3 regions of the Escherichia ruysiae genome follow, and region 2 is predicted to be linked to each of the others. Evidence: predicted binding sites of a transcription regulator. Region 2 holds the regulator's gene; each other region holds the start of a gene.
What was found. The regulator sigma-54, encoded in region 2, starts transcription at its own class of promoters, with help from an activator protein. The targets are predictions, from matches to a motif close to GTTGGCACANNTTTCGCTNT.
Positions count from the first base shown of each region.

Region 1: the regulator sigma-54 is predicted to act here: its motif matches at 4,899-4,918, upstream of glnA (glutamate--ammonia ligase).
Region 3: the regulator sigma-54 is predicted to act here: its motif matches at 5,766-5,785, upstream of hypA (hydrogenase maturation nickel metallochaperone HypA).

Region 1 covers NZ_JAVIWS010000001.1:2,747,111-2,755,019, reverse strand. Annotated here, with positions in the region: gene RGV86_RS13340 (MFS transporter) at 1-787, opposite strand, end outside; gene RGV86_RS13335 (sugar phosphate isomerase/epimerase family protein) at 889-1,869, opposite strand; gene RGV86_RS13330 (GntR family transcriptional regulator) at 1,877-2,587, opposite strand; gene typA (ribosome-dependent GTPase TypA) at 2,804-4,627, opposite strand; gene glnA (glutamate--ammonia ligase) at 5,000-6,409, shown strand; gene glnL (nitrogen regulation protein NR(II)) at 6,729-7,778, shown strand; gene glnG (nitrogen regulation protein NR(I)) at 7,790-7,909, shown strand, end outside.
Region 2 covers NZ_JAVIWS010000001.1:3,189,270-3,197,178, forward strand. Annotated here, with positions in the region: gene yrbL (PhoP regulatory network protein YrbL) at 1-463, opposite strand, end outside; gene npr (PTS phosphocarrier protein NPr) at 687-959, opposite strand; gene rapZ (RNase adapter RapZ) at 956-1,810, opposite strand; gene ptsN (PTS IIA-like nitrogen regulatory protein PtsN) at 1,856-2,347, opposite strand; gene hpf (ribosome hibernation promoting factor) at 2,465-2,752, opposite strand; gene rpoN (RNA polymerase factor sigma-54) at 2,775-4,208, opposite strand; gene lptB (LPS export ABC transporter ATP-binding protein) at 4,256-4,981, opposite strand; gene lptA (lipopolysaccharide ABC transporter substrate-binding protein LptA) at 4,988-5,545, opposite strand; gene lptC (LPS export ABC transporter periplasmic protein LptC) at 5,514-6,089, opposite strand; gene kdsC (3-deoxy-manno-octulosonate-8-phosphatase KdsC) at 6,086-6,652, opposite strand; gene kdsD (arabinose-5-phosphate isomerase KdsD) at 6,673-7,659, opposite strand; gene RGV86_RS15485 (calcium/sodium antiporter) at 7,673-7,909, opposite strand, start outside.
Region 3 covers NZ_JAVIWS010000001.1:1,509,439-1,517,347, reverse strand. Annotated here, with positions in the region: gene flhA (formate hydrogenlyase transcriptional activator FlhA) at 1-2,046, opposite strand, end outside; gene hypE (hydrogenase maturation carbamoyl dehydratase HypE) at 2,120-3,130, opposite strand; gene hypD (hydrogenase formation protein HypD) at 3,127-4,248, opposite strand; gene hypC (hydrogenase 3 maturation protein HypC) at 4,248-4,520, opposite strand; gene hypB (hydrogenase nickel incorporation protein HypB) at 4,511-5,383, opposite strand; gene hypA (hydrogenase maturation nickel metallochaperone HypA) at 5,387-5,737, opposite strand; gene hycA (formate hydrogenlyase regulator HycA) at 5,950-6,411, shown strand; gene hycB (formate hydrogenlyase subunit HycB) at 6,536-7,147, shown strand; gene hycC (formate hydrogenlyase subunit 3) at 7,144-7,909, shown strand, end outside.

The sequences.
Region 1 (7,909 bases), 440 kb from region 2:
TAATGATGCCGTAAGCCCCCACCAGCGCAACGGGCAATAGATAGATGTTTTTCAGGAATGGAATGAAGAATGTCAGGCCACAGTAAACCGCGTAAACGAAGAAGACGTTGAAAGCGATAAGCCAGATGGTTTTGTCTCTCAGCACCGAGGTCATACTGGTGTTTTGCGATGCTCCGTCTTCTTTTTTCACCTCAACGGACGGTGCCTCTTCTTTGTCATTCAGGACAAAGAAAATAATAATGCCTACGGCAATCACAATAAGGGAATAGAACCAGATGCCTGCTTTAAAACCCAATAAGCCACTGCCAAACCAGGTAAATACTGCCAACGCAGAAAATGCCACCACGGTATCGACAATGCCACGCCCTGTTTCGAAGAAGCCAAACAACCGACCTTGTTGTTCGCTATTGCCCAATCGACTTACCGACTTGAGCAAGACCGGCCAGTTCATCATGTCGCAAGTAACGCCAAATAGCGCCCAGACAAAGAGGATGCCCCAATACCCCGGCATTGTCGTCAAATAAACACCCAGTAATCCTGTCGCAATGAGTGAGAGTGACATGGTGTATCTGCGCGGTAGTTTATCGGCAAAATAAATAGACAGAAAAAAGCCCACTGTGGTGACAAATGAGTTTACCGACATAGCATTACCAATTTGACCATTAGTCAAATGGAAATATTCCTGCATCGGGATATAAAACGCATCTTTCAGCGACGGTAATTTATAAATTGTACCGCCACACAGTGTTAATAGACTAAATAACGCCCATTTCTTTTTCGTGAGCATAACATCCCCTAAGCGATTTTTAAAATCACTGTTTTAAAGGCAATAAGATACCGACCATTCATATGGAATGGTTTTATTAACTGCGTATGAGTTAAAACTTATTAGTGGTTCAGAAGATGGTTTGCCTCTTGTTTGATTTGTTGTAGTACGTTACGCACATGATTTATCTGATTAATTGCATCTTCTTTTTCTTTACGTAACCGCGCATCCAGTAAATGATTTTCTGGTAGGGGTGTTTCACTCATCTGGCGATAAGGGATCCACGGATTATCATCTTCGTCTTCAAAGCGGAACGCCGGCGCATAATAATCAACCTCTTCTTCCAGGCCATATGCCGTCACCTGCGGCTCATCATCACCCAGGCAGATAAGGTGCGTTAATAACGCTTTGAAGGGCATATCCCCCTGACCTGAAATACAGGCTTTATGACCCAGGCCACCCTGTTCTTTAACGATCAAGGCATCTTTGATATGGACCTGGGTAATATGCGGTGCCATCGTTTTTAAAGCGTCGATGGGATGCTCATTTGCATTGATCATGTTCGCAAAATCAAACAGTAAGGAAAGAGACTCCATCTCACTTTCTTTGACCAGCGACACCAGCTCATGACTTTTTAAATCTTCATGCTGCTCGATCGTAAAAGTCAGGCCGCTGTCCTGATACGTTTCCCGTACATAGGCAATGTCGTTAGCGATAATCGATAATACGTCGCGCAAATTACCTTCATAACGCGGATAAAAACGTACGGAGGATGCCCCAGTTTTCAACGCGATGGCGACGGCTTCGTCAATAGATTTTTTATCTGAGGCACTGGTTTCAATATGAATATCAAGGTTCAGACGGCGGGCTTTATCCCCAAAGGCAGAGAGTTCTTTATCGTCCATATTACCAAGAGAAAAACGCTCGCCATCCAGAACATGGATTTTGACGCCACGTAGATTATTTTCACTTGCGATATCAAGTAAATCAGCAGGCAACACTCTTTCCAGCCGCATATTTAAATGAAAGGCATAAGCATGTAAATAAAGAGGAAGAGTGTCGACACGTTGTAGAATCTTTCTTGCGTTATTTATTGTCACCATAAAACACCTACAGATTAATGATGAGGTCTACGGCCTCAAATCGCCAATATTCAATATCTATCTGGACAATATTGCCTTGCTGGTCGGCGCGATGCTTTTCAATTAAGATCGCAGGCATACCCGCAGAACCGCCAAGATACTTGCTGATATCGCCCGGCATTCTGACGGGTTTGAAAATCAATTTTTTTACTACCGTCTCTTTTTGGTAGCTCTTTTCCCAGACTGCAGAAAATGAGTGGTTTTCAAGTTGTTCAATAAAACCCGGAGCAACTTCAGGATTAATATATGTTTCGTGATAGAAAACTTTATGTCCTTCCAGCGCCCCCCAGCCGGTGATGCGATAGAGTTCAGTTGATGGCGTCACTGCAATCAGTGGCGCGAGCGTCTCGGGAATATCGCTGGTACGGTTTTTCTCGGTAAACCCCCAGGAAGGCTCTCGCCCTTGCTCAATTGCGGCCCGCTGAAAGCTCGCCGACAGCTCCGGACTGTAATTAAATCGCGGCTGGGTCACGAACCACCCCTTACGATCTTTACGGAAGATTTTGGATTCTGCCTCGAGGTTCAACAACGCCTGGCGCAGCGTCATACGTTTAATGCCCAGCAGTTCTCCCAGCTCTCTTTCTGAAGGGAGTTTTCCACCCGGTGTGGTGATGCCATCTTTCAACCACCGATCCAGTTTCTCTTTTGCATTTTCTACGGTGGATTGATTCTCCGCCATTGTTTAATCCTTTTGGTTTAAACCAGATGAAGCATCTTACGCTTACGCCAAAAAAGAAAGCAATTAACGGCGTATGACTTTGCAGATAATTGTGACAAAGCTCTCTATTGACGTAATCACAGACTTATAAGGGAGATACTCGCATTGGTGTGCGCTCACGACAGGTAAAAAAAAACCTGCCATCTCTGGCAGGTTTTTCACGACTAAAAAGAAAAATTAATCTTCTTTCGGGCCACGGTTCGCGCGGCGACGATCGTTTTCCGTCAGGTGACGTTTACGAATACGGATAGAGGTCGGAGTAACTTCTACCAGTTCGTCATCATCAATGAACTCCAGAGCTTGTTCCAGAGTCATGCGGATTGGTGGAACCAGAACAACGGCTTCGTCAGTACCGGAAGCACGCATGTTGGTCAGTTTCTTACCGGTCAGGCAGTTTACAGTCAGGTCGTTAGAACGGCTGTGAATACCGATGATCTGACCTTCGTAAACTTCTGCACCGTGACCGAGGAACAGCTTACCGCGATCCTGCAGACCGAACAGCGCGAACGCTACCGCTTTACCCTGACCGTTAGAGATCAGTACGCCGTTCTGACGCTGACCCACTTCGCCCGGACGCACATCGTCGTAGTGGCTGAAGGTGGAGTACAGCAGACCAGTACCAGAAGTCATGGTCATGAACTCAGAACGGAAGCCAATCAGACCACGGCTTGGGATCACGTAGTCGAGACGTACGCGGCCTTTACCGTCTGGATTCATGTTTTTCAGGTCGCCTTTACGTTCGCCCAGCGCCTGCATTACAGAACCCTGATGCTGTTCTTCAACGTCCAGAGTCACGTTTTCATACGGCTCTTGTTTACGACCGTCGATTTCACGGAAGATAACTTTCGGACGGGATACCGCCAGTTCGAAACCTTCACGACGCATGTTTTCGATCAGAACAGACAGGTGCAGTTCGCCACGACCAGAAACGCGGAACGCATCGGCGTCTTCGGTTTCTTCTACGCGCAGCGCAACGTTGTGTACCAGTTCTTTGTTCAGACGATCCAGGATCTGACGGGAAGTAACGAACTTACCTTCTTTACCGCAGAACGGCGAGGTGTTAACGCAGAAGAACATAGAAACGGTCGGCTCATCAACGGAGAGTGCCGGCAATGCTTCAACGTTTTGCGTGTCGCAAACGGTGTCAGAAATGTTCAGTTCGCCAAGGCCCGTGATCGCCACGATATCGCCAGCTTCCGCCATATCGGTTTCGATACGCTCCAGACCGAGGTGGCCCAGCACTTTACCGACTTTCGCGTTACGGGTTTTGCCTTCGCTATCGATGATAGTAACCTGCTGGTTCGGCTTCACTTTACCGCGCTTGATGCGGCCAATGCCGATAACGCCAACATAGCTGTTGTAATCGAGCTGAGAAATCTGCATCTGGAACGGACCGTCAAGGTCAACGTCCGGCGCAGGAACGTGGTCAACAATCGCCTGATACAGCGGGGTCATGTCTTCCGCCATATCTTCGTGATCCAGACCCGCGATGCCGTTCAGCGCAGAAGCGTAAACGATCGGGAAGTCCAGCTGCTCATCGGTCGCGTCAAGGTTAACGAACAGGTCGAATACCTGATCCACAACCCAGTCAGGACGCGCGCCAGGGCGGTCAACTTTGTTGATAACAACAATCGGCTTCAGGCCGTAAGCAAACGCTTTTTTGGTTACGAAGCGCGTTTGCGGCATCGGGCCGTCAAATGCGTCAACCACCAGCAGCACTGAGTCTACCATGGACATTACACGTTCAACTTCACCACCGAAGTCGGCGTGCCCCGGGGTATCAACGATGTTGATACGGTAATCATTCCATTTGATAGCGGTGTTTTTCGCGAGGATGGTAATCCCACGCTCTTTCTCCAAATCGTTGGAGTCCATCACGCGCTCTTGGGTTTCGGCACGAGAGTCGAACGTACCGGATTGTTGGAGCAGCTTGTCTACCAGGGTGGTTTTACCATGGTCGACGTGCGCGATGATGGCGATATTACGCAATTTTTCGATCACAACTTTGCCTCAGGCATTAGAAATAGCGCGTTATTGTACACGGATTAATCGCACTACAAAACAGGATCACAAACATCCTCCGCAAACAAGTATTGCAGAGTCCCTTTGTGATCGCTTTCACGGAGCATAAAAAGGGTTATCCAAAGGTCATTGCACCAATATGGTGCTTAATGTTTCCATTGAAGCACTCTATTGGTGCAACATTCACATCATGGTGCAGCCCTTTTGCACGATGTTAAGCATGATAACGCCTTTTAGGGGCAATTTAAAAGTTGGCACAGATTTCGCTTTATCTTTTTTACGGCGACACGGCCAAAATAATTGCAGATTTCGTTACCACGACGACAATGACCAATCCAGGAGAGTTAAAGTATGTCCGCTGAACACGTACTGACGATGCTGAACGAGCACGAAGTGAAGTTTGTTGATTTGCGCTTCACCGATACCAAAGGTAAAGAACAGCACGTCACTATCCCTGCTCATCAGGTGAATGCTGAATTCTTCGAAGAAGGCAAAATGTTTGACGGCTCCTCGATTGGCGGCTGGAAAGGCATTAACGAATCCGACATGGTGCTGATGCCAGACGCATCCACCGCAGTGATTGACCCGTTCTTCGCCGACTCTACCCTGATTATCCGTTGCGATATCCTTGAACCTGGCACCCTGCAAGGCTATGACCGTGACCCGCGCTCCATCGCGAAACGCGCCGAAGATTACCTGCGCTCTACTGGCATTGCCGACACCGTACTGTTCGGGCCAGAACCAGAATTTTTCTTGTTCGATGACATCCGTTTCGGATCTTCTATCTCCGGTTCTCACGTTGCTATCGACGATATCGAAGGCGCATGGAACTCCTCCACCAAATACGAAGGTGGTAACAAAGGTCACCGTCCGGCAGTGAAAGGCGGTTACTTCCCGGTTCCGCCAGTAGACTCAGCTCAGGATATCCGTTCTGAAATGTGTCTGGTGATGGAACAGATGGGGCTGGTGGTTGAAGCACATCACCACGAAGTAGCGACCGCAGGTCAGAACGAAGTGGCAACCCGCTTCAATACCATGACCAAAAAAGCTGACGAAATTCAGATCTACAAATATGTCGTTCACAACGTGGCGCACCGCTTCGGTAAAACCGCGACCTTTATGCCAAAACCGATGTTTGGTGATAACGGCTCCGGTATGCACTGCCACATGTCGCTGTCTAAAAACGGCGTAAACCTGTTTGCAGGCGATAAATACGCAGGTCTGTCTGAGCAGGCGCTGTACTACATTGGCGGCGTAATCAAACACGCTAAAGCGATTAACGCCCTGGCAAACCCGACCACCAACTCTTATAAGCGTCTGGTCCCGGGCTACGAAGCACCGGTAATGCTGGCTTACTCTGCACGTAACCGTTCTGCGTCTATCCGTATTCCGGTGGTTTCTTCTCCGAAAGCACGTCGTATCGAAGTACGTTTCCCGGACCCGGCGGCTAACCCGTACCTGTGCTTTGCTGCCCTGCTGATGGCCGGTCTTGATGGTATCAAGAACAAGATCCATCCGGGCGAAGCGATGGACAAAAACCTGTATGACCTGCCGCCAGAAGAAGCGAAAGAGATCCCACAGGTTGCAGGCTCTCTGGAAGAAGCACTGAACGAACTGGATCTGGATCGCGAGTTCCTGAAAGCCGGTGGCGTGTTCACTGATGAAGCAATCGATGCGTACATCGCCCTGCGTCGCGAAGAAGATGACCGCGTGCGTATGACTCCGCATCCGGTAGAGTTTGAACTGTACTACAGCGTCTAATAGTTGAAGTTGTACTACCCGGCGCGAACAACGCCGGGGGTTCAAACCAGGCCCATCTGGCGTAATTGTTGCAGCCAGTTTGAACACGGACAGCGCGCAGAACCCCGAGCGTACATCGGTACGTGAGGAGTTCGAGCACTGCCCAGGTTCAAAATGGCAAATAAAATAGCCTGATGGGACTGGTTTTTAGTTGCCGTGGAAATTTCAGCCCATCTCTGCATGGGCTTTTTTCTCCGTCAATTCTCTGATGCTTCGCGCTTTTTATCCGTAAAAAGCTATAATGCACTAAAATGGTGCAACCTGTTCAGGAGACTGCTTTATGGCAACAGGCACGCAGCCCGATGCTGGGCAGATCCTCAACTCGCTGATTAACAGTATTTTGTTAATCGATGACAACCTGGCGATTCATTACGCCAACCCCGCTGCGCAACAACTGCTCGCCCAAAGCTCCCGCAAATTGTTTGGTACGCCGTTACCGGAACTGTTGAGCTACTTCTCATTAAATATCGAGCTGATGCAAGAAAGTCTGGAGGCGGGGCAAGGTTTTACCGATAACGAAGTGACGCTGGTCATCGACGGGCGTTCGCATATCCTTTCTGTGACGGCCCAGCGTATGCCGGACGGCATGATCCTGCTGGAGATGGCACCAATGGATAACCAGCGCCGCTTAAGTCAGGAACAGCTACAGCACGCCCAGCAGGTAGCTGCCCGCGATTTGGTACGCGGCCTGGCACATGAGATTAAAAATCCGCTTGGCGGTTTACGTGGCGCGGCGCAGCTGCTCAGCAAAGCATTACCTGACCCGTCACTGCTGGAATATACCAAAGTGATTATCGAACAGGCGGACCGGCTGCGAAATCTGGTCGACCGTCTGTTGGGGCCGCAGCTGCCCGGTACGCGCGTTACCGAAAGTATTCACAAAGTGGCTGAACGCGTGGTGACGCTGGTGTCGATGGAACTGCCTGATAACGTGCGGTTGATTCGTGATTACGACCCCAGCCTGCCGGAACTGGCGCACGATCCGGATCAAATTGAACAGGTATTACTGAATATTGTGCGTAATGCGCTACAGGCGCTGGGGCCGGAAGGCGGCGAAATTATTCTGCGTACCCGCACGGCTTTCCAGCTGACCTTGCACGGTGAGCGTTATCGGCTGGCAGCGCGGATCGATGTGGAAGATAACGGGCCGGGTATCCCGCCTCACTTACAGGATACGCTGTTTTACCCGATGGTCAGCGGTCGCGAAGGCGGCACCGGGCTTGGCTTATCCATTGCCCGTAATTTGATTGATCAGCATTCAGGCAAAATTGAATTTACCAGTTGGCCAGGTCATACCGAGTTCTCGGTTTACCTGCCTATCAGGAAATAAAGGTGACGTTTATGCAACGAGGGATAGTCTGGGTAGTCGATGACGATAGTTCCATCCGTTGGGTGCTTGAACGTGCGCTCGCTGGGGCGGGTTTAACCTGTACGACATTTGAGAGCGGCACCGAAGTGCTG
Region 2 (7,909 bases):
CAATGTTGTCACAGACGACGGGAATGATTTCTGACTCGCTGATGCGGTGGCAAAGAATATTCTGCGGCTTCAGCGACATCGTCACGATGCGGTTATCCTGCAAATAACGCTTCAGCTGCTTCAGTAACTGACGCAACTGAGCAACATCTTCTTCGTAACGGCATTGTCCAGCAAATTCGGTCAATGTAATAGACGGCTTGCCATCAAAATCGGCAATGACATCGTAGACATAACCGGTTCCACAATCCGTCTCAACCGTACCGTGATAGCGTGGAATACCGCTCCAGTCTTTCAAACGACGACCAAGGTGCGCATAGTACTTTAACTCACGGCGGATCTCTTTATCACCACCGTCGCCACGGTGGTAGACAATCTTGATACAGCGTTGGGCATCTTCCGGATGCGCATAACATTTCCGATGTCTTCCGGTGCCCAGGGGACTTTGTTCAGATAAGCGAATCATGCCATCTCCTGGAAATATTTTCTGACAATCTCCAGTATGAGGACTTAACTTAAACAAAACCTAAACAGGACTTTTTAAGGTTTTCTTAAGGTTTTGTTCGTACAGAAAAGAGCACAAAATGTACAAGTTGCGAAAAATGAGGACATTTTCCGCTTGTACTTTTTTCACCCCTACGGGCTGAAGGTGTATATCTGGGGGGAATTAAGCGTCAGGGTTATGAAGATTAATCTTCATCGAAACCAGAGTTAAAGAGGGCGATAACGGCGGCCAGTGCTTCCACTTCCTGTGGACCGGTCGCTTCGACTTCAATCTGCCGTCCTTTGGCGGAGTCCAGCATCAGCAGCGCAATAACGCTGTTCGCTTCAGCCTCGGTGCCTTCGTCATTACGTAACAGCACTTCAGCGTCAAAACCCTGCATTAATTCAAAGAGTTTCATGGCAGGCCGGGCATGCATGCCCAGCTTGTTTGTGATTTCAACAGTTTGCTTGACGGTCATGGTTTACGTTTTTCCAGCGTACGATGGCGTGACTGGACGTTTTTACCGCGCGAGCGGAAGTAGTCTGCCAGCTGTTCTGCAATATACACCGAACGGTGCTTCCCGCCGGTACAACCAATGGCGACCGTCAGGTAGCTACGGTTGTTGGTTTCCAGCATAGGTAACCATAGCTCAAGGTAGCTTCGCGTCTGGTAGATAAAATTGTGTACTTCTGTGTGGCGGTCGAGGAACGCGGCGACAGGTTTATCAAGACCTGTCATTGGACGCAGTTTCGGATCCCAGTGCGGGTTCGGCAAGAAGCGCACGTCAAAGACGTAATCGGCATCGATAGGAATGCCGTGTTTGAAGCCGAAGGACTCAAAGACCATCGTCAGTTCACGCTCGCGTTTTCCCAGCAAACGGGTACGCAACATTTCTGCCAACTCGTGAACGGACATTTCTGAGGTATCGACAATCAAATCTGCCCGCGAACGCAGTGGCTCCAGCAGATCGCTTTCTTTGTCGATAGCACTTTCCAGCGACAGGTTCTTGCTGGAGAGCGGATGCAGACGGCGCGTATCGCTGTAACGACGAATCAGGGTGTTACGATCAGCATCCAGGAACAGCAGTTGCGGTGAGAAAGCATCAGGCAGGTTACTCATCGCCTGTTCGAATATTTCTGGTGACTCCGGCATATTACGAACATCAATGCTGACGGCGGCAGAAATCTCGCGATCGGCGAGCGTGCGAGCCAGATCGGGTAACAGCACTACGGGAAGGTTATCCACGCAGTAAAAACCCATATCTTCCAGCGCACGCAGGGCGACAGATTTACCTGAGCCTGAACGTCCGCTGACGATCATCAGTACCATGTACTGTTTCTCCTCACAACGTCTAAAAGAGACATTACAGAATAACTACGCTTCATCCGGAGTACCTTCGGTATCCGTAATGATTTGATACAGCTCTTCATCACTCTGGGCTGCACGTAAACGGCGGCAGATGGTTTTGTCCGCCAGACGTTTCGCCACCAGCGAAAGAGTATGCAGGTGCGTTTTAGTTTGGTCAGCCGGCACCAGCAGGGCAAAAAGTAAATCCACCGGTTGGTTGTCGATGGCATCGAAAGCTATAGGCGTTTCGAGCTGAACGAAAACACCAACGGCACGCAGAGTATCTTCTTCCAGTTTGCCATGCGGAATGGCAATGCCATTACCGATACCGGTACTGCCCATTTTTTCCCGCGTCAGAATAGCTTCAAAAACCACCTGAGGCGGCAGGCTGAGTTGTTTCGCAGCCAGTTCGCTGATAATTTCCAGTGCACGTTTTTTGCTCTGACAGTGGACGCGGCTTCGCGTACATTCCCTGTTAAGAACACTGCTAAGCTGTAGAGTTGTATCATTATTTGTCATAATTTCACCTAAGAACCTGACCACTCAAATCGTGGGACAGGTTCGGAGCATTAACTGTACAAATGGCCCGTTGTGTCGCACAACAGGCCGCCATGCACTTGCTAATTGCCCGGACAATTAGTGTTGTTTCAATTTATCTTTATGCTTGGTCAACTGGCGTGCCAGCTTATCAATTAAGCCATCAATGGCAGCATACATGTCCTGACCTTCCGCGCTGGCATGAATTTCGCCACCGTTTACATGCAGTGTTGCATCTGAGGTATGGGTGACTTTCTCCACTTTCAGAACAACATAGACCTGGTTGATTCGGTCAAAATATTGCTCAAGTTTGGCAAATTTTGATGTGACAAATTCGCGCAGGGCCTCGGTGATCTCGACGTTATTTCCGGTAATGTTGAGCTGCATAGTGTCTTCCTTATCGGTTGGGTCAAACGAGCTGTTTACGCTGGTTTGACGGCGGAATGGATAAAGACTCTCGGTATTTCGCAACAGTGCGGCGTGCCACCATGATACCTTGTTCCGACAGCAAAGAGGTTAACTTGCTGTCGCTCAACGGTTTCGCTGGGTTTTCCGCCGCGATTAATTTCTTCACCAGCGCACGAATCGCCGTGGACGAGGCTTCGCCGCCGCCCTCGGTATTGACGTGACTGGAGAAAAAATACTTCAGTTCAAAAATGCCTCGTGGACTATGCAGGTACTTTTGCGTGGTCACGCGAGATATCGTCGATTCATGCATTTCGACGGCCTGGGCGATGTCGGCCAGTACCATCGGTTTCATATATTCTTCGCCTTGCTCAAAGAAGGCTTGCTGCTGTTCAACAATACAGCGACTCACGCGCAGTAGCGTATCGTTACGGCTTTCCAGACTCTTAATCAACCATTTGGCATCCTGCAGATTGCTGCGGATAAACTGGCTGTCGCCATCGTTACGTGTGTTATTGCACATCGAGGCGTAGTGCTGGTTGATTTGCAGACGCGGAATGCTGTCGCTGTTGAGTTCCACCGTCCAGTGGCCGTTATGCTTACGCACCAACACATCTGGAATGACATATTCCGGCTCACCGGTCTGGATCGACTGGCCGGGGCGTGGATCGAGCGACTGGATCAGATTGACGGCTTCTTTCAGCACATCTTCTTTCAGACGCGTGACGCGCATTAAAGTGCGGAAGTCGTGATTGGCTAACAGATCGAGATGATCGCTAATGATCAGCCTGGCCTCTTCCAGCCACGGCGTGGTCTTATCGAATTGGGAGAGTTGGATCAGCAGACAGTCGCGCAGATCTTTCGCCGCTACACCGACCGGGTCAAACCGTTGGATCCGCTTGAGGACCGCTTCAACTTCATCGATGTCGATCTCTTCATCGCCCATGCTTTCGAGAATATCTTCCAGTGGGACGGTGAGATAACCGGTATCATCAACGGCATCAACGATGGAGGTGGCGATAGCGCGGTCAGTGTCGGAAAACGGTGTCAGCTCGACCTGCCACATCAGGTAATCCTGCAAGGTCTGCGTCGTTTCGCCTTGATAGACCGGTAGCTCGTCGTCGATATAGTCACCGCTGGTGCCGGACGGCGTACCGGCTGTATAGATGGTGTCCCAACTGGCGTCGAGCGGCAGCTCTTCCGGCATCTCTTTTTGTTCGAGCGCGTCAGCGGTGTCCAGCGTTTCGCTGTCTGGCGTTTCGTGAGTGTCGATTTCATCATGAGTGTCGATTTGCTCAAGCAGTGGATTACTCTCCAGCGCCTGCTGCAGCTCCTGTTGAAGTTCCAGCGTGGACAGCTGCAACAGACGAATTGCCTGTTGTAGCTGAGGCGTCATCGCCAGTTGCTGACTAAGCCTGAGTTGCAAACCTTGCTTCATGTTCAGAATCGTACTCTCCTGCTAAAACGTCGCGAGCTTCTACCCTATCAGAGTCTGAAGTCTTCCCCAAGGTATACACGCTTAACATGTTCGTCTTGTAAGATTTCTGTAGGTGTGCCGTGGGCGATCAAATGCCCCTGACTAACGATATAAGCGCGTTCACAAACTGCCAGTGTTTCACGCACGTTATGGTCGGTGATCAGCACGCCCAGGCCGCTGTCGCGCAGGTGCTCAATGATGCGTTTGATGTCGATAACCGAGATCGGGTCAACCCCGGCAAACGGTTCATCAAGCAGAATAAATTTCGGATTCGCAGCCAGTGCGCGGGCAATTTCTACACGGCGACGTTCACCACCGGAGAGCGATTGCCCCATGCTGTCACGCAGGTGCTCAATGTGAAACTCTTCCATCAGCTCGTTCGCACGGTCTTCACGTTGTTCAGCAGACAAATCGTCACGAATTTGCAGTACCGCCATCAGGTTATCGTAAACGCTGAGGCGGCGGAAAATGGAGGCTTCCTGCGGCAGATAGCCGATACCGCGACGCGCGCGCGCGTGTAATGGCAGCAGGCTGATATCGTCATCATCAATAATGATGTTGCCTGCATCGCGCGGCACAATGCCAACAACCATGTAGAAAGTGGTGGTCTTACCGGCACCGTTTGGCCCCAGCAGACCGACAATTTCTCCGGAGTTGACGGTCAGGCTGACGTCTTCTACCACGCGGCGACCCTTGTAGGCTTTTGCAAGGTTCTTTGCTGTTAATGTTGCCATAACGAATTAATTACCTTTCTTCTGCGCCGGGGTCTGGCCTTTGTTGTTTTTATCCTGCAACTGCGACGGCACCAGAACGGTGGTTACGCGCTTACCTTTATCGCTGAAAGCCTGCATTTTCTGCTCTTTCACCAGATAAGTGATTTTATCGCCCTTTATATTGCTATCGACCTGCTGCAGATAAGCATTACCGGTCAGAACGACAAAATCTTTCGCCAGTTCGTAATGCATCTGGGAAGCGTGACCTTCGACAGGTTTACCGTTGTCCTGCATTTGATAGAACGTCGCTGGCTTACCGTAGCCATCGATCACTTCTTTGCCCTGCTCGCCGCCCGGGCGGGTAACGACCACTTTATCGGCATTAATTTTGATGGTGCCCTGGGTAACGATGACGTTACCCGTGAAGGTGACTACGTTGCCTTGCATATCAAGAGATTGCTGATCCGACTCAATGTGAATCGGCTGGTCAGTGTCTCCGGTAACGGCAAATGCCGGAATACTGGCGGCCAGAAGTGAGCTGGCAAGCACAAGATTAAGGCTGAGTTTGTTTGTTTTGAATTTCATAGGATGTTCTAACCTTTTCAATCAGCTCGGCGTTCTTGCTGCGTAAGTTGCCGCGCATTTTCAGACCGCTGGAGTTAAATGTTGTTCCGTATAACGTGACGAGGTCTTCAGAGGTAACATCCTGCGTCACCAGATTGATCTGCGCGTTATCCGTCGTGATTCTGCGAAGTTGAGAGTCCGGCACGAGTGCGTTGACTTCAACGTGTCCATATAAATAGAGCATCCGATCATTGGTCAGCTTGGCTTTATCCGCTTTTACGGACCATGTCGGGATTTTATCCTTATCAAACGTAGTAAGTACCGGTTGCGTAAACCACGAAACGGCCTGATCGGAATAATATTCAACGTGTTGAGCAATCAATCGATAGCTTAGCGCCCCTTCTGGGTTATAGACGAGCGTGTCCGTATGCTCGCTTTTATAGGTGGGATCATTGTTGTTGACGACCACCTGGGCGGTATCGTCTTTCTCGGTCATGTTAATGCCGATCATCACCAGAACCGCCAGTGATAGCACAATGATAACCCAACGTCTGGCTTTACTCATATCGATTGCCCTTTGGCTTCATCCAGTTTGCCCTGCGCCAGGAGTAATAAGTCGCAAACTTCACGCACTGCGCCACGACCGCCAGCAATGCGAGTCACGTAATCGGCGCGCGGGAGCAACAGCGGATGCGCATCGGCCACGGCTACGCTTAGGCCCACTTTTTCCATTACCGGCCAGTCGATGAGATCATCCCCAACGTAAGCCACGTTTTCCGGGGCGATCGCCAGTTTTTCCAGCAGATCGCTAAAGGCGATAAGTTTATTCGACTGCCCCTGATACAAGTGAGTAATCCCCAATGTGGCACAGCGATCTTCTACCAGTTTAGCCTTTCGCCCGGTAATGATGGCGACTTCAATATCAGAGGTGAGCGCACAACGAATGCCATAACCATCACGAACATTGAACGCTTTAAGTTCTTCGCCGTTGTTGCCCATATAAATCAGGCCATCTGACAGCACGCCATCGACGTCAAGGATCAGCAGACGAATATTTTCTGCTTTTGCCATAACGTCGGCACTGACAGGGCCGTAACAGGTCTCAAGTGACGCACCTGCTTTATTCATTGTTGTTTATCCTTGAATCTTTACACTACGCCAGCACGCAGTAAATCATGCATATGTAACACACCGAGTAAATGGTCGCCATCGGCAACCATTACGGAGGTGATATGGCGGGACTGCATTAAGTTCAGTGCCTCAACGGCCAGAATGCCAGGGCGTACGCGAATTCCCCCCGGCGTCATCACATCGGCAATACTTAATTGACGGACATCCACGCCCATATCGAAGACACGGCGTAAATCACCGTCGGTAAAGATGCCTTCAATCATCATATTGTCATCGCAAATGACGGTCATACCAAGATTTTTGCGGGTAACTTCCAGTAATGCATCGCGCAGGCTGGCGGTTTTTTTGACATGCGGGATTTCATCACCCGTATGCATAATATCGTTTACGCGCAGTAGAAGTTTACGACCCAGTGCGCCGCCGGGATGTGAGAGCGCAAAATCTTCGGCGGTAAAGCCGCGCGCTTTTAACAGAGCGACGGCGAGCGCATCGCCCATAACCAGCGTGGCGGTGGTGCTGCTGGTCGGTGCCAGCCCCAACGGGCAGGCTTCTTTTGCTACTTTAACACACAGATGCACATCTGCGGCACGAGCCATGCTGCTCTCCGGGCGACCGGTAATGCAGATTAACGGCACGTGAAGACGCTTAAGCACCGGAATCAAGGCATTGATTTCGCTGGATTCACCAGAGTTAGAGATAGCTATTACCACATCCTGCGGGGTGACCATGCCTAAATCGCCATGCGCGGCTTCGCCAGGATGGACGAAAAATGACGGAGTACCGGTGCTGGCAAAGGTCGCGGCCATTTTGCGTCCAATGTGTCCCGATTTGCCCATCCCCATAACCACGACTTTACCTTTACACCAAAACATCTTTTCGCAAGCGAGCGCGAAATTCTGATTGATGTATTGATCAAGCTCCGCCAGGCATTCACGTTCAATCGCCAGGACTTCTTTACCTGCTTGCTGAAAGTCAAAACCCGGTTGCAACTCTACGTGCGACATAATGCGTTTCCAGTTATTCAACGAGTATTGGCGATAACCAGTACAACATCGCCAGCCATACGATAAATCCGCCTGTTAATAATACCCCTACGCCACGGCCCGGTTGCGGGGAGCGTCGCCAGCACAGCAACGCAAAAATAATGCTTACCAACAACATCACGCTGTAGTCACGGCTGTACGCCAGTGGGTTAATCTCCCCTGGCGTAATCAGCGCCGGCAGACCCAGCACGATGACGATATTAAAAATATT
Region 3 (7,909 bases), 1.7 Mb from region 2:
CTTCATCCGTGACAGCAGGGTCGTGCGTTTTAACCCCAGACGTTGCGCAGCGCCTTTCGGACCCGCGACTACGCCGTTCGTCTCTTTTAATACGCGAACAATCAGTTGATATTCATCTTCGCCTTCCTGAGCGACGACCGTTGCAGCAGGCGGCGTTTCGGGTTCTGGCAGTGAGATATCGGGTAAAGAGAGTTGTAGAACATTACCGCGAGTCAGCAGTACCGCACGCTCAATAACATTTTCCAGTTCGCGCACGTTACCCGGCCATTCCATGTTGCTCAATATGCGCAGTGTCTCGGCAGGAATGCTGTCGATATTGCGCCCCAGTCGGCGGGCAATTTTGAAGGTAAAGGCTTTCGCCAGCAGCGGAATATCTTCCGGGCGCTCGCGTAACGGCGGCAGGTGGATCGGGAAGACGTTCAGGCGGTAATAGAGATCGCTACGGAACTCGCGGTCGGCGACCATTTTTTTCAGATCGCGATTAGTTGCGGCGATTAAACGCACGTCTGTCTGAATGATTTTGTTGCTGCCGAGGCGTTCAAACTCCTGCTCCTGCAATACGCGCAGCAACTTTGGCTGTAACTCCAGTGGCATATCGCCCACTTCATCGAGGAACAGAGAGCTTTTATCCGCCAGTTCAAAACGACCGATGCGCTGGGCGCTGGCACCGGTAAAGGCACCACGTTCATGACCAAACAGATCGCTTTCCAGTAATCCGGCAGGCATCGCCGCGCAGTTCATTTTCACCATGCGACGATTATTACGCCCACTGAGATTATGGATTGCGCGGGCAATCAGCTCTTTACCCGTGCCAGTTTCACCGAGGATCAGAACGGTACTGTCGCTTTGCGCCACCATTTCAACTTGTTTAAGCACGCTGTACATGGCTTCGCTGCGACCAATAATCTCGCCAAATTCACTATCCACTTTGTTGAGTTGTTCCGTCAGGGCAAGGTTTTCATCAACCAGCCGCTCTTTCAGACGGTGGATTTCCTGGTAGGCGAGGGCATTATCCACGGCGATTGCCACTCGTTCGGCAATCTGGCGCAGCAAACTCAGGTTGGTGGTGGTAAATATTTTCTCTTCGCACTGTGCCAGTTTCAGCACGCCCAGCATGGTATTGCCAGACATCAACGGCAGCAGGCACAGCGTCTGGATCTGGTTGCCCCAGGTATCGAACAACATGCGTTCGTAGGGGGCTAAATCATCCCGCTCGTGGAGATTAATCAGCAGCATCTCTTTGCTTTTAAATACGCGCTCGGTGAGGGTTCCGGCCTCATCAACTTCACTCTGTTCGTGAGTGGGATGCTGTTTATCGAGATAGTGAGTGGAGTAGACGTTGAGTTTGTTTTTGCGGTGGCTGCGTAAGACGATGCTGATATCGTCAATGTCGAAGTAGTAGTGGATCTCTTTCGCCACTTCGCTGACCAGTTCGTCCATGTCCAGGCGGGAGAGTACCGCATTGGTGATGGCAACCAGAATGCGGAAGTTATCCCGTTCCCGACATAACAGTTCGTAGTCGACATTGTTGATGATGCGACTCTGAATTTGCTCGGTGACAACAGAAACAATCTGCGTAAAGGTTTGCAGGCGATTGAACTCTTTTTCGCTCCACGGGCGATCGTCATAACGAATAAATTCACAGCCGCCAAAAATATGTCCTTCCGCTGCCTGTGGCATCAGGCAATAGTGACCAAATTTAGGGTATAGCCCGCTTGTGGCCAGTTGTGGCCAGGTTTCACAAAATTCTTCGTAGCTGCAATGCAGCGTATCAGGACGTGACAAAATGCTGCGCACCGGCCCATGTGCCAGAACGGTTTCGTCTTCGTATTTTATAGGGGGTTCTTTGTCACGCGACGCGTAATAAGTCGCACGTTGAGTCTGCGCTTGCCACAACACAATCGCCGCGTTGTCGGCGAGCGCAGAACGCTTTACCAGTTGCGAAAGAGCCTCACACAGCGAGGCCAGATCGGGCTGCTGCAATAGTGTCCGAGTGATGTCGAACAACCCTTGTTGCCCGAGATCACTCATCGGTGTATACGACATGTTGTTCTTCCAGGAAAGCACCGCTAAGCGGTGCAAAAGGTAAATGACAAATTATAGGAGCTTTAGATTTTTATTAGCATATACGAGGCAGCGGTTCGGCGTGAGGTAGATCGAGAGTTCGTTTCACGCCATAAAGCCCTGCGAGACGAACACCTTTACGTTCCACCACTTCGCCAATTAACGCCGCATCCTGTCCTAGTGGATGGGAATGCAGCGCCGCCAACACTTGCTCAGCCGCGTTACGCTCTACGGCAATCACCAGCTTACCTTCGTTGGCAAAGTTGAGGGCGTCCAGCCCCAGCAGCTCACAAACGCCGCGCACGGCAGGTTTAACCGGCAGTGCCGCTTCTGTAATTTCAATACCACAACCGCAGGCTGCCGCAAACTCATGAACCACCGCATTCACCCCACCACGGGTGGCATCGCGCAGCGCCTTCACGCCGGGAATGTCTCGCAGCGTCTGAATCAGCGGCGTCAGCACCGCGCAGTCGCTGACCAGTTCGCCATCCAGCCCCAGTTGTTCGCGCAAGTTAAGGATAGTCGCACCGTGGTCGCCGAGCGTACCGCTAACCAGCAATACATCGCCGGCGGTCAGGGTTTGTGCACCCCAGTGAATATTTGCCGGGATCGCGCCCATGCCTGCGGTGTTGATAAACAGTTTATCTGCCGCCCCACGCTGCACCACTTTGGTATCGCCGGTGACAATAGCAATGCCAGCCGCACGGGCAGTTTCAGCCATGCTGGTGACCACGGCTTTCAGCGTCTCCATCGGCAATCCTTCTTCAAGGATAAATCCACAGGAGAGATAGCGTGGAATTGCGCCGCTGACCGCCACGTCATTCGCCGTGCCGCAAATCGCCAGCTTGCCAATATTGCCACCAGGAAAGAACAGCGGGTCAATGACGTAACTGTCGGTGGAAAAGGCCAGACGGTCGCCTTCCGCCACCAGTTGTGCCAGGTCAAGACGCGCCTGATCTTCCTGCTCAGCCAGCCATGGATTCGCAAAGGCTTCCATAAACAGGCTGTTGATTAATTGCTGCATCGCCTGGCCGCCGCTGCCGTGGGCGAGTTGGATATTATTCACGCTTCACTCTCCTGCTGACGATACTGATACCACGCGGCGCACGCTCCTTCAGAGGAGACCATCAGCGCGCCGAATGCGGTTTGAGGATTACAGGTGTTACCAAACAGCGGGCATTGATGCGGCTTACATTTGCCCGTCAATACTTCGCCACAGCGCGCGCGTGGGTCATCGCAAACCTGCTGCGGTGCCGGGCGGAAATGCGCTTCAGCGTCAAATTGCTGATAATTCGGCGTCAGATGCACGCCTGAGGATTCGATCACCCCAAGGCCACGCCATTCGCTGTCGCCGTTGACGCAGAACACGTCGGCTATCGCCTGTTGCGCCAGCAGGTTACCTGCGTCAGGCACCACTCGCCGGTACTGATTCTCTACTTTGCTGTGGGCCGCTATTTTCTGCTCTACCAGCATCACCACGCCTTGTAGTAGATCAAGTGGTTCGAAACCAGCGACCACCAGCGGACGATTAAAATCGCTGGCGATAAAATTATAGGCATCGGTGCCGATAACCATACTGACGTGGCCTGGCGCGAGGAACGCATCAATGCCATTGTCCGGTTGTTCCAGCAAACTGCGCAGCGTGGGGATAAGCGTAATGTGCTGGCAGAAGAAGTAAAAGTTCTGCACATCGTGGGCTTTTGCCTGTTGCAGGGTGATGGCGGTGGTCGGCATGGTGGTTTCAAACCCTAAACCGAAGAACACCACTTTGCGGGTTGGGTTCTCTTGCGCCAGTTTCAACGCATCCATTGGCGAGTAAACGATGCGCACATCGGCACCGCGTGCTTTTGCCTGCAACAGTGACCCCTGTTTTCCAGGTACGCGCATGGCGTCGCCAAAGGTACAGAAAATCACTTCCGGATGGCTGGCAATCTCCACGCAGGTGTCGATTCTGCCCATCGGCAGTACACACACCGGGCAGCCCGGACCGTGGATAAACTCAACGTTTTCTGGCAGTAACTGATCGAGGCCGAATTTAAAAATGGCGTGGGTATGACCGCCACACACTTCCATAATGCGCAGAGGGCGTTCGGCAGTGTAAGAGAGATGTGAAGCACGTTCGCGCAGATGCTCAATTAACTGCATCACCTGTTCCGGCGCGCGATATTCATCAACAAAACGCATTATTTTTCCTCGCCATACAACAGCGCGCCAACATCCGGCTCAACGTCAAACATATTTTGTAATGCGTCGAGGGTGTCGCGCGCTTCGGCTTCATTAATTACGCTCATGGCAAAGCCAACGTGAACCAGTACCCACTGGCCCACGCGCGGCTGACCGTTTTCATCGCAGCTGCCGACTAACGTTAAATCGACATCGCGCTGAATGCCGCAGACGTCGACTTTAGCCTGGTTACCGTCAATGGTGCGGATCTGGCCGGGAACGCCTATGCACATCGCTGTGTCTCCAGCCAGTTCAGCCACTGGTCCATCCCTTCGCCGCTGGTGGCGGAAATGAGGATGATTTCAATTTCTGGATTGACTTCGCGGGCGCAGGCGATGCATTTCTCAACGTCGAAATTGAGATACGGCAGCAGGTCAACTTTGTTGAGCAGCATCAGCGAGGCGGCGGCAAACATATGCGGATATTTCAGCGGTTTGTCTTCGCCTTCGGTAACGGAAAGCACCGCAACTTTATGTTTTTCACCCAGATCGAAGCTGGCCGGGCATACGAGGTTGCCGACGTTTTCGATAAACAGAATACCGTTATCGTCCAGTGGCAGACGCGGCGCGGCGTCGGCGATCATCTGTGCGTCAAGATGGCAACCTTTACCGGTGTTCACCTGAATCGCTGGCGTGCCGGTAGCGCGAATACGTGCGGCATCGTTCACGGTTTGCTGGTCGCCTTCAATCACCGCGCACGGAACGCTGTCTTTCAGGCGCATTAAGGTTTCCGTCAGCAGCGTGGTTTTACCGGAACCGGGGCTGGATACCAGGTTGAGCACCAGTTGATTACGGGCAGCAAAACGCGCGCGGTTACGTTCAGCCAGGCGATTATTTTTGTCCAGCACGTCAATTTCGACTTCCAGCATCCGGCGCTGGCTCATGCCCGGCGCGTGTGTGCCTGCTTCGCCATGACCGTAATGCAGGTCGCCCTCTTCGGTCTGGCTGGGGGTAAATTCAGGCGCTTTAATGCCGGTTATTTTCATCTTCGGGCGTGCAGCCGGGGCAAAAGGCGCGCTACGAAACGCGGAATGAGGGTTATGTTCATCACCCTCGATATACAGGTTGCCTTCACCGCAACCGCATGTTGTACACATCGCTCACTCCTGGTCTATTTCTATCCGCCGAATCTGTAAACCGTCGTCTGCCACAATGCGCAGCATGTCGCCATGACACTGTGGGCAGCGGCGGACGCGCTGGGTCAGTAGCGTCACATACTGTTGGCATGTTTCACACCAGCATTCGGCCTCTTGTTCTTCGAGGTGCAGTTTACAACCTTCCGCCACGCTGCCACGGCAAACCAGATCAAAACAAAAGGCAAGAGAGCTGGTTTCGACACAAGAAAATGCGCCAATTTTGAGCCAGACCCCAGTTACGCGTTTTGCACCGTGCTTTGCGGCCTGTTGTTCAATCAATTCCAGTGCCCGTTGGCAGAGGGTTATTTCGTGCATATCGCCTCCCATTAACTATTGCCAGCTATAAGCAATAATTGTGCCAGTGTTGACTATCCCTGCGGTGAATAATGTCGATGATGTCGAAATGACACGTCGACACGGCGTCGAAATTCAGCGGAATCATAAAAATCACCTAAATAACAATGAATTAAAAATTGGCACAAAAAATGCTTAAGGGCAGGCATCTCTGTTAAACGGGTAACCTGACAATGACTATTTGGGAAATAAGCGAGAAAGCCGATTACATCGCACAGCGGCATCGTCGCCTACAGGACCAGTGGCATATCTATTGCAATTCGCTGGTTCAGGGGATCACGTTATCAAAAGCGCGTTTGCATCACGCGATGAGCTGCGCGCCAGATAAAGAACTCTGTTTCGTTCTTTTTGAACATTTTCGCATTTACGTCACCCTGGCGGATGGCTTTAACAGCCATACCATCGAGTATTACGTCGAAACGAAAGATGGCGAAGACAAACAGCGGATTGCACTGGCTCAGTTGAGCAGTGACGGCATGATTGATGGCAAGGTCAACATCCGTAATCGCGAACAAGTGCTGGAACACTATCTCGAAAAAATCGCCGGCGTTTACGACAGCTTATACACCGCCATTGAAAACAATACCCCGGTGAATTTAAGCCAACTGGTAGAGGGACAAAGCTCGGCAGCATGAGCTGAGGCTTTGCCCGTTTTGCAGGCGTCATGCCTGTTTGGGGATGGGCGTGTCGATGAGTGTCGAAAATGACATTTCATCGGCATGTTTTCGTCAAAAATGACAATCACCTGAGGAATGCCTGGTGAATCGTTTTGTAATTGCTGACTCCACGCTCTGTATCGGTTGCCACACCTGTGAGGCCGCCTGCTCAGAGACGCATCGCCAGCACGGCCTGCAATCCATGCCGCGCCTGCGAGTGATGCTAAATGAAAAAGAATCTGCACCGCAGCTCTGTCACCACTGTGAAGATGCGCCCTGTGCGGTGGTCTGCCCGGTTAATGCCATCACCCGCGTTGATGGTGCCGTGCAGTTGAATGAAAGTCTGTGCGTAAGCTGCAAACTTTGCGGCATCGCCTGCCCGTTTGGCGCAATTGAATTTTCCGGCAGCCGTCCGCTGGATATTCCGGCAAATGCCAATACCCCGAAAGCGCCACCGGCACCGCCTGCTCCGGCGCGTGTCAGCACATTGCTTGACTGGGTGCCGGGCATTCGCGCGATCGCCGTCAAATGTGATCTTTGTAGCTTTGATGAACAAGGTCCGGCCTGCGTGCGGATGTGCCCAACCAAAGCCCTGCATCTGGTGGATAACACCGATATCGCCCGCGTCAGCAAACGTAAGCGTGAGCTGACTTTTAATACGGACTTTGGCGATCTCACCTTGTTTCAGCAGGCTCAAAGTGGAGAGGCTAAATGAGCGCAATTTCCCTGATCAACAGCGGCGTGGCGTGGTTTGTTGCCGCCGCTGTTCTGGCATTTCTCTTTTCTTTTCATAAGGCGCTGAGTGGCTGGATAGCCGGGATTGGCGGCGCGGTTGGTAGCGTGTACACAGCAGCAGCAGGTTTCACCGTGCTGACGGGGGCGGTCGGCGTGAGCGGTACGCTGTCACTGGTAAGCTACGATGTGCAAATCTCTCCGCTTAACGCGATTTGGTTGATAACCCTCGGCCTGTGTGGCCTGTTTGTCAGCCTCTACAACATTGACTGGCATCGCCACGCGCAGGTGAAATGCAACGGTTTGCAGATCAATATGCTGATGGTTGCCGCCGTGTGCGCCGTCATTGCCAGCAATCTGGGCATGTTCGTGGTAATGGCCGAAATCATGGCTCTGTGCGCGGTGTTTCTCACCAGCAACAGCAAAGAGGGCAAACTGTGGTTTGCGCTGGGGCGTCTTGGCACTCTGCTGCTGGCGATTGCCTGCTGGCTGGTCTGGCAACGTTACGGCACGCTGGATCTGCGCCTGCTGGATATGCGCGTGCAACAGCTGCCGCTCGGTTCCGATATCTGGCTGCTCGGCGTGATTGGCTTTGGCCTGCTGGCCGGGATTATCCCGCTGCACGGCTGGGTGCCGCAGGCTCATGCTAACGCTTCTGCGCCTGCTGCCGCGCTGTTTTCCACGGTGGTAATGAAAATCGGCCTGCTGGGCATTTTAACCCTGTCTCTGCTGGGCGGTAACGCGC